One region of the Xanthomonas arboricola pv. juglandis genome, then DNA from elsewhere that is predicted to be linked to it. Evidence: predicted binding sites of a transcription regulator. Region 1 holds the regulator's gene; each other region holds the start of a gene.
What was found. The regulator HrcA, encoded in region 1, represses chaperone genes, less so after heat shock. The targets are predictions, from matches to a motif close to TTNGCACTCNNNNNNNNNGAGTGCNAA.

Region 1 (3,275 bases):
ATCGTGCAGGCGGCCGAGCCGGCGCTCCATCGCCTCGAACTGGGCCGGGTCGGCCTCCAGGTCGTCGCGCACGCGGTCGAGCAGGGCCAGCGCCTCCTCGATCTGGATGACGGCGCTGTCCAGCAGTGCATCGACCTCGCCCAGGCGTGGCTCGTGCTCGGCCACGCGCGCCAGGTCGTGGCGGCTGTCCTGCAGCAGGCCCAGCGCGGAGGCGCCGTCGTCGCCATTGAGCTGCAGGGCCACGCTGTCGCAGGCGCCGATCAATGCGGTGGCATGCGCCTGGCGGCGGTGATTGACGTCCAGCGCGGCGATCGCGGCCGGATCCAGGTCCTCGCGTTCCAGTTCGCTGAGCTGGTGTTCCAGGAAGCCGATGCGGTCTGAGACATCGCCCTGCGCGGACAGCGCATCGCGCTCGTCCAGCAGGGCCTGCCAGCGCTGGCTGGCCTGGCGCACCTGCTCGCGCTGCGCGCCGTTGCGGGCGTAGGCGTCGAGCAGGGCGAGCTGGCTGTGGCGGGCCATTAGGGCCTGGTGTTCGTGCTGGCCGTGGATCTCCACCAGCCGCGAGGCCAGCTCCGCCAGTTGCGAAGAGGTCACCGGGCGGCCGTTGATCCAGGCACGCGAGCCGCCATCGGCACGGATGATCCGGCGCAGCTGGCATTGCGCATCGTCGTCGAGTTCGTTGTCCGACAGCCAGGTCAGGCCCGGGTGCTGGGCCGGCAGCTGGAATTCGGCCGACAGCTCGGCGCGATCGGCACCGTGGCGGACCACGCCGCTGTCGGCGCGCAGCCCGGACAGGAAGCCCAGCGCGTCCACCATCAGCGACTTGCCGGCGCCGGTTTCGCCGGAAACCACGGTCATGCCTGGCCCGAATTCCAGTTCGGTGGCGCGGACGACGGCGAAATCCTTGATGGAGAGGTGTCTGAGCATGGGATCGAGTGTGAACGCTTTGGGGAAGCTTAGGGTGGGAGCGGCGGGCAGGGAATAAGACGCTTGCCAACCGCAGGGCCAGACATTATCTATGCCCAGTCTCACCGGATGATCCCATGCGCGCGTCACAGTCCCCAACGCTCGATCCCCGCGCACGCCAACTGCTGCGGACGCTGATTGCCCGCTATATCCGCGATGGCGAGCCGGTCGGTTCCAAGACGCTGGCCCAGCACGCGGGGCTGGACGTCAGCCCGGCCACCATCCGCAACATCCTGGCCGATCTGGAGGATGTGGGGCTGCTCAGCTCTCCGCATACCTCGGCCGGGCGGGTGCCCACTGCGCACGGTTACCGGGTATTCGTCGACAGCCTGGTGCAGATGCAGTCGCCCGGCGAGGAAGAAGTGCGCCGCCTGCGCGCGGAGCTTGCCAGCGGCAACGGCACCCAGTCGCTGCTGGGCAGCGCCTCGCAGATGCTGTCGGCGATGAGCCATTTCGTCGGCGTGGTCAGTGCGCCGCGGCGCGAGCAGTTCGCGTTCCGGCATATCGACTTCGTGGCGCTGGACGCGCGCCGGGTGCTGGCGATCCTGGTGTTTGCCGACAACGAGGTGCAGAACCGGGTGATCGAGCCGCGCCGGGCCTACGAGCCGGCCGAGCTGGAGCGGGTGGCCAATTACCTCAATGCGCAATTTGCCGGGCGCGCGCTGTCAGACATCCGCGCCTCGCTGCTGCGCGAGCTGCGCATGGCCAAGAACGAGATGGAGCAGCTGCTGGCGCATAGCGTGGATCTGGCCAGCGAGGCGCTGGTGCCGGCCGACGCCGACGACATGGTGATGGCCGGGCAGACCCGCCTGATGGGCGTGCAGGACCTGTCGGACCTGGACCGGCTGCGCGAGCTGTTCGAGGCCTTCGCCAGCAAGCGCGAGATCCTGCAGCTGCTCGAACGCACCATCCAGGCGCCGGGCGTGCGCATCTTCATCGGCGAAGAGACCGGCATGGTGTCGCTGGACGATGTCTCGCTGGTCACCGCGCCGTATGCCGCCAATGGCCAGGTGCTGGGCGTGCTGGGCGTGATCGGGCCCAAACGCATGGCCTACGACCGGGTGATTCCGCTGGTGCAGACCGCCGCCCAGGTGCTGGGCGCGGCCATGGAACCGCCCGGCACGCGATAAGCGGCAGCGATCGATACGATCGTTTTGCTTGAAACGCGCGCGCGCGCCCACATACGGGGTGACGTTGGGGCGGGCGTTCCGCTTGCCCGGGAACTGCACATGAACCAAGACCACCCCGAATTCGACTCCGAAGACCTGTCCCAGAACCCACCCGAGACCGATCCGCTCAAGGCCGAGATCGAGTCGCTGCGCAGCGAGATCGCGCTGGTCAAGGCCGATGCCCTGCGCGAGCGGGCCGATCTGGAAAACCAGCGCAAGCGCATCGCCCGCGATGTCGAGAACGCACGCAAGTTCGCCAACGAGAAGCTGCTGGGCGAGCTGCTGCCGGTGTTCGACAGCCTGGACGCCGGCCTGACTGCGGCCGGCACCGAGCCCAGCCCGCTGCGCGATGGCCTGGACATGACCTACAAGCAGTTGCTCAAGGTGGCGGCCGACAACGGCCTGACCCTGCTCGACCCGGTCGGCCAGCCGTTCAACCCGGACCAGCACCAGGCGATCAGCCAGGGCGAGGCCGAGGGTATCGCCCCGGGCCACGTGGTGCAGGTGTTCCAGAAAGGCTATCTGCTCAACGAGCGTCTGCTGCGCCCGGCCCTGGTGGTCGTGGCCAAGCACGACTGAACCGCAGCGCCCGGCTGAACTGCCGGGCGCATGCGCGAAACGCAGATTCGTGCAGGTGGCTTGAACACCTGCGCACCACCCCCACATCTCAGCCAGACCCGGCGTCGCCGGACACAGCTACAGAATCATCAGGAGCGTATCCATGGGCAAGATCATTGGTATTGACCTCGGCACCACGAACTCGTGCGTGTCGATCATGGACGGCGGCAAGGCCCGCGTCATCGAAAATTCCGAGGGCGACCGCACCACGCCTTCGATCGTCGCCTACACCAAGGATGGCGAAGTGCTGGTCGGTGCCTCGGCCAAGCGCCAGGCGGTGACCAACCCGAAGAACACCTTCTACGCGGTGAAGCGCCTGATTGGCCGCAAGTTCACCGACGCCGAAGTGCAGAAGGACATCTCGCACGTGCCGTACGGCATTCTTGCCCACGACAACGGCGATGCCTGGGTGCAGACCAGCGATGGCAAGCGTATGGCACCGCAGGAAATCTCTGCGCGCGTGCTGGAAAAGATGAAGAAGACCGCCGAGGACTTCCTGGGCGAGAAGGTCACCGAGGCCGT
Region 2 (3,275 bases), 1.1 Mb from region 1:
TTCTTCGACGGCTGCACGGGTGGCGTGCAGGGCGTCTTCGACGCGGGCCTTCTTTTCCTTCATTTCGATTTCGGTCGACGCGCCGACCTTGATCACTGCAACGCCACCGGCCAGCTTGGCCACGCGCTCCTGCAGCTTCTCGCGGTCGTAATCGGACGAGGTGTCTTCGATCTGGGTCTTGATCTGGCCAACGCGGGCTTCGATCGTGGCCGAGTCGCCGGCGCCGTCGATGATGGTGGTGTTCTCCTTGGAAACCTGCACCTTCTTGGCGCGGCCCAGGTCCTTGATCGTGGCCTTCTCCAGCGCCAGACCCACTTCCTCGGAGATCACGGTGCCGCCGGTCAGCACGGCCATGTCTTCCAGCATCGCCTTGCGACGGTCGCCGAAGCCCGGTGCCTTGACGGCCACGACCTTGACGATGCCACGGATGGTGTTGACCACCAGGGTGGCCAGCGCTTCGCCTTCGACTTCTTCAGCGACGATCAGCAACGGCTTGCCGGCCTTGGCCACGCCTTCCAGCACGGGCAGCAGGTCGCGCACGTTGGAGATCTTCTTGTCGTGCAGCAGGATGAACGGGTCGTCCAGGTCGGCCGACTGGCTCTGCTGGTTGTTGATGAAGTACGGGGAGAGGTAGCCGCGATCGAACTGCATGCCCTCGACCACGTCCAGCTCGTTTTCCAGGCCCGAGCCTTCTTCAACGGTGATCACGCCTTCCTTGCCGACCTTCTGCATCGCTTCGGCGATGATGTTGCCGATCGATTCGTCCGAGTTGGCCGAGATGGTGCCGACCTGGGCAATCGCCTTGTCGTCGGTGGTGGGCTTGGAGATGTTCTTCAGCTCGATGACGGCAGCCTTGACGGCCTGGTCGATACCGCGCTTGAGGTCCATCGGGTTCATGCCGGCGGCTACAGCCTTGGCACCTTCGCGGATCAGGGCCTGGGCCAGCACGGTGGCGGTGGTGGTGCCGTCGCCGGCGTTGTCGTTGGTCTTGGAAGCGACTTCCTTGACCATCTGCGCGCCCATGTTCTCGAACTTGTCAGCCAGTTCGATTTCCTTGGCGACGGAAACGCCGTCCTTGGTGATGGTCGGCGCGCCGAAGCTCTTCTCGAGCACGACGTTGCGGCCCTTCGGGCCCAGGGTGGCCTTGACGGCATTGGCAAGCACGTTGACGCCACGAACCATGCGGGTACGTGCGTCTTCACCGAAACGAATGTCTTTAGCAGCCATTTGTATGTAACTCCGGAAATGGGGAATAGGGAATGGGGAATCGGCAGATCAACAGCGTGAATCGGGGCGGGGTGGGATGGCGAAGTGGGTTAGCCGCTTTGCCCATTCCCGATTCCCAACTCCCGATTCCCGGCGCATAGCGCCTGATCAGCCGATGACGGCCAGGATGTCGTCTTCGCGCAGCACCTTGTACTCGACGCCTTCGGACTTGTAGCTGCTGCCGGCGTACTGGCCGTAGATGACCTTGTCGCCGACCTTGACCACCGGCGCGCGCAGGCTGCCGTTGTCCAGGGGCTTGCCGGCGCCGATGGCGACGACTTCACCCTTGGTGGACTTTTCCTTGGCGGAGTCCGGGATCACGATGCCGCCGGCGGAAACTTCGTCGGCTTCGATCGGCTTGACTACAACGCGGTCGTGAAGCGGCTTGATGCTCATAGAGAAAGACCCTCTTAAGTGATTGATTGGTCTGGAAATTATCGGCGATGTTAGCACTCGTATGTGACGACTGCCAGCACAGCGCGCGGAAAAAACCCGACAGAGCGGGTGCGGGCCAGAGATTGTGCTGTGTGGCCAGCTTTCAAGGGCTGGGGGCAAAAAATTTTCGCCGGGCAGTTCCGTGCCAGGGCCACGACGCGGCCGATACGACCTGGCGCGCATTGCCCCGCTGGCAACGGTCAGCCGGGTGGGAACCGGGCTGCGCAATCGCCAGCTGCGCCTGAGACCAGCTACCGAGCCACTGGCACGCCGGACGGTGCGCACCGAGCAGTCGCCGGAGCAGCCGCTCTAAAAATGGAACCAGGTTCCACCGATTGTCATGCGCACGTTTTACAGTCGGCCACGCATTCCCCGATCACAAGGAGCTGTCGATGAGGTTGCCGTCCCCCGCCCGTGTTTTCCCCTTGCGCTGGTCCCCCAGCTGCACGCTTCCCCTGGCCTGTGCGCTCGCGCTGGCCGTCCCCACCGCCCACGCGGCGGTGTTCATCAACGAACTGCATTACGACGACGCAGGCGCCTCCGGCGACAGCGGCGAAGGGGTGGAAGTAGTGGCCACCGCCGGCGAATCGCTGAGCGGCTACCGCATCTATCTGTACAACGGCAGCACACCGGGCGCAGCCACGGTCTACGCCAATACGGCGATGCCGGCCGGCAGCCTGGTCAGCTGCGGCAGCCAGGTGCGCGTGGCCACGGTGGGCTACGCCAGCAACGGCGTGCAGAACGGGCCCAACGACGGCGTGGCGCTGGTCGACCCCAATGGGCAGCTGGTGCAGTTCCTCAGTTACGAAGGCGCCATCACCGGCAGCGGCGGGCCCGCCGCCGGCATCACCAGCCAGAACCTGCCGGTCAGCGAGAGCAACAGCAGCGCGGTCGGCAGTTCGCTGCAACTGACCGGCACCGGCAGCAGCGCGGCCAACTTCAGCTGGGCCGGCTCGTCGGCGCAGACCTTTGGCGCGTGCAACCGCGGCCAGAGCTTCAACGGCAGCGGCGGTGGCGGCGAGACCGGCGCCGCACCGACGATCACCAGCACCACCCCGACCCAGGGCGCGACCGGCTTTCCCGCCGCCGGCGACCTGAGCGTGAGCTTCAGCGAGGCGGTGACGCTGAGCAGCGGCGCCTTCGCACTGAGCTGCGCCAGCTCCGGCACGGTGGCGCTGAGCTACCCGACCAGCGGCACCCGCTTCAGCCTGTCCACCAACACCGCCTTGGTCGGCGGCGAGCGTTGCACCCTGGCGATCACCGCCAGCGCCATCCGCGATGCCAGCGGGCTGAGCCCGGCCGCCAACCAGTCGATCGCCTTCACCGTGGCCACCGCCAGCGGCGGCGGCACCGGTTATTACTCGCGGGTCAACACCGCCAATGCCAGCCAGCTGCGCTGTTCGCTACATACGGTGATCAAGGGCCACACGGTCTATCCGTACAGCGGCTCGGGCACCAGCACCTGGACCATCCTGGAAATGGCCGATGAGGATCCCAACAACAGCGGCCGGATCCTGGACGCCTACCGCAACCGCAGCTACGCCAAGGGCAGCGACCGTGCCGGCACCGGGAGC
Region 3 (3,275 bases), 2.4 Mb from region 1:
GCCCAGCAGCAAGGACGGATGACAGCGGCGCAGGCCGTGCGCGATGCTGTGCGGCCTGATGCGACGGTCTGATCGTGACCACTCTCCTGTTTCTGCTGGATCTGCTCGGCACCTTCGTGTTCGCCCTCAGCGGCGCGACCGTGGCGGTGCGCAATCGCCTGGATCTGTTCGGCGTACTGGTGCTGTCGTGCGCGGCGGCGGTGTCCGGCGGCATCGTGCGCGATGTGCTGATCGGCGCCACCCCGCCGGCCGCGCTGGTGCATCCGCAGTACCTGCTGGTCGCCTGCCTTGCCGGCGTGGCCGGTTTCTACTGGCATGCGGCGGTGGAACGGCTGCGCAACCCGGTGCAGCTGTTCGACGCGGCCGGGTTGGCGCTGTTTGCGGTCTACGGCACCAGCAAGGCGCTGGACTACCAGCTCAGCCCGCTCAGCGCGACCTTGCTCGGCATGCTCAGCGGCATCGGCGGCGGCATCGCGCGCGATCTGTTGGTGGCGCGGACGCCGGTGGTGCTGCAGGCCGAGCTGTATGCGGTCGCTGCGCTGGCCGGTGGCGGCCTGGTCGCGATCGGGCACATGCTCGCGGTACCGCAGGCCTGGTCGCTGGCGACCGGTGCGCTGGTCTGTTTCGGGCTGCGCTTCATGGCCATCCGCTACGGCTGGCATCTGCCGGTGGCGCGCCTGCCGGAATAGCGCGGGCGAGCGCAGCGCGGTCGATCATCGGCGAGCGACCATGACGAACCACCACGCGTCGTCGGACTCGACGCAGCACCGGCAGCCCACATGCAAACGGCCCGGAAAACCGGGCCGTTTGTGCAACACCTGGGGCACGATCGAAGGATCAGGCCACGAACAGTGCCTTCATCTTCTTCAGCGCATTCGCCTCGATCTGGCGGATACGCTCGGCCGACACGCCGTACTCGTCGGCCAGCTCCTGCAGCGTCACCTTGGAGTCGGAGTCCAGCCAGCGGCGCTTGACGATATCGCGCGAGCGCGTGTCCAGGCCGGCCATGCCTTCGCGCAGCAGCTGCAGCTGATTGTCTTCGCTGTCGTGACGCTCGTAGGCCTGCGACGGATCTTCGTCGTTTGCGACCAGGTAGCTCACCGGCGACGGCGGGCCGTGATCGTCGTCTTCGTCGGACGAGGCGTCGAAGCCGATATCGCGACCGGACAGACGCGACTCCATCTCCATCACTTCGCGCTCGGAGACGTTCAGGTCCTTGGCGACCGCAGTCACCTCGGACGCATTGAGCCAGCCCAGGCGGGTCTTGGACTTGCGCAGGTTGAAGAACAGCTTGCGTTGCGCCTTGGTCGTGGCGACCTTGACGATGCGCCAGTTCTTCAAGATGAACTCGTGCATTTCCGCACGGATCCAATGCACCGCGAAGCTGACCAGGCGCACGCCCATTTCCGGGTCGAAGCGCTTGACCGCCTTCATCAGGCCGATATTGCCTTCCTGGATCAGGTCGCCCAGCGGCAGGCCGTAGCCGTTGTAGCCGCGAGCGACGTGCACCACGAAACGCAGGTGGGAATGGACCAGCTCACGCGCGGCGTCCAGATCCAGCTCGTCACGGAAGCGACGGGCAAGATTCTGTTCCTCATCGACCGACAGCACCGGGATCTGGTGCACGGCACCGATGTAGGCGTCCAGCGAACCGAGCGCACTGGGAATCGGGAGATTGTTTGCCACTAGGGCAGTCGAGGTGATCTGGTTCATAGGGCACCATCTTAGCAGTCGAACTATTGGACTGCCGGGTACAGAAAGAGTTCCCAGCGTTCCATTTATAGGACGTTCGGGCTTCTAGCGTTGCCGTCGTTCTACGGCGCAGCTCCCCGACTTCGAGCACCTACGCTACCACCGCCGCCCTGCGCAGACCGTGACAAAGACGCCGCGAAACGGGCCGGCGCCGGTATCGTTCAGCCGCTGGCCGAAGTGGTGTCCAGCGCGTTGCGCGGCGGCAGCGACCAGTCGATCGGGCCCAGCCCGCGGCGCTGCAGATGCTCGTTGGTCTTGGAGAAGTGCTGGCAGCCCAGAAAGCCGCGATGCGCCGACAACGGCGAGGGATGCGGCGCCTTGAACACGCGATGGCGCGCCTGGTCGATGACCTTGCCCTTGGACTGCGCGTAGCTGCCCCAGAGCAGGAATACCAGGCCTTCGCGCTCGCGGTTGAGGGTCTCCACCACATGGTCGGTGAAGCCTTCCCAGCCCTTGTTCTGGTGCGCGCCGGCACGGCCCTGCTCCACCGTCAGCACCGCATTGAGCAGCAGCACGCCCTGGCGCGCCCACGGCATCAGATAGCCATGGTCCGGCCGCGCGATCCCCAGGTCGTCCTGGATCTCCTTGTAGATGTTGAGCAGCGACGGCGGCACCGGTACGCCGGGCAACACCGAAAAGCACAGCCCATGCGCCTGGCCTTCACCGTGATACGGATCCTGGCCCAGGATCACCACCTTGACCTGCTCGAACGGGGTGGCGTCGAAGGCCGCAAAGATCTGCGGGCCCGGCGGGAACACCCGCGCCCCGGCCGCCTTGCGCTGGCGCAGGAATGCGGACAGCTCCTGCATTTCCGGGCGCAGCAACCAATCGCCCACCCGCGCCTTCCACGACGGTTCCAGCTGGATACGCGCTTCCACTTCAGCCACTTCGGTCATAGCGTGACAGCCTGGTCCTCGAGCCGTGCCAGGCGCAGCTGGAACAGCACCTTGGTCACCAGCAGACGTTCTTCGATGGGTTTTTGCACCAGGTCGTTGGCGCCGGCGCGCAGCAGCTCGGACTGGTTGCGCGGATTGGTGTCGCCGGTCATCACCAGCACCGGCAGGCGACGCTTGCCGTAGGCGAAGTCGATGCGGATGCGCTCGACCACGTCGCGGCCGTTGAGCTCGCCCTTCAGGGTTACATCGGTCAGCACCACGTCGATGCGGCGCTCGGTGCGGCCCAGCGACTCGGCGGTGAGCAGCGCGAAGGCATCCTCGGCGGTGAGCACATGCACCACCTTCAGGCTCTGCCGCTCGAGCATGCGCTTGGTCGCCTCGGCCACCACGCGGCTGTCCTCGATATACAGCACGGTCGCGCCGACCACCGGCTCGGGCTGCACATAGCCGCGGATGAAGGTCGCCAGGGCTTCGTGGCCCAGCGCCTTGTCGAAATAATCGGTGACGTATTCGGTGAAGCGGCGCTCCACCAGATGCTGCTGCGCATCGCCGGAGACCACGATCACCGGCACATAGGCCTGGCCGGCCGCTTCGCGCACGCTGCGCGCCAGGGTCAGGCCATCGCCA

Region 2: a site for HrcA is predicted at 1,713-1,739, ahead of KHN93_RS02995 (co-chaperone GroES). Genes of this name have one in related genera too.
Region 3: a site for HrcA is predicted at 1,725-1,751, ahead of rpoH (RNA polymerase sigma factor RpoH). Genes of this name have one in related genera too.

What each region holds. Positions count from the first base shown of each region.
Region 1 covers NZ_HG999362.1:1,833,374-1,836,648, forward strand. Annotated here, with positions in the region: gene recN (DNA repair protein RecN) at 1-927, opposite strand, end outside; gene hrcA (heat-inducible transcriptional repressor HrcA) at 1,044-2,096, shown strand; gene grpE (nucleotide exchange factor GrpE) at 2,196-2,714, shown strand; gene dnaK (molecular chaperone DnaK) at 2,857-3,275, shown strand, end outside.
Region 2 covers NZ_HG999362.1:701,363-704,637, reverse strand. Annotated here, with positions in the region: gene groL (chaperonin GroEL) at 1-1,227, opposite strand, end outside; gene KHN93_RS02995 (co-chaperone GroES) at 1,375-1,662, opposite strand; gene KHN93_RS02990 (endonuclease) at 2,094-3,275, shown strand, end outside.
Region 3 covers NZ_HG999362.1:4,405,903-4,409,177, forward strand. Annotated here, with positions in the region: gene KHN93_RS19040 (NAD(P)/FAD-dependent oxidoreductase) at 1-22, shown strand, start outside; gene KHN93_RS19045 (trimeric intracellular cation channel family protein) at 75-689, shown strand; gene rpoH (RNA polymerase sigma factor RpoH) at 838-1,713, opposite strand; gene ung (uracil-DNA glycosylase) at 1,914-2,639, opposite strand; gene KHN93_RS19060 (response regulator) at 2,645-3,275, opposite strand, start outside.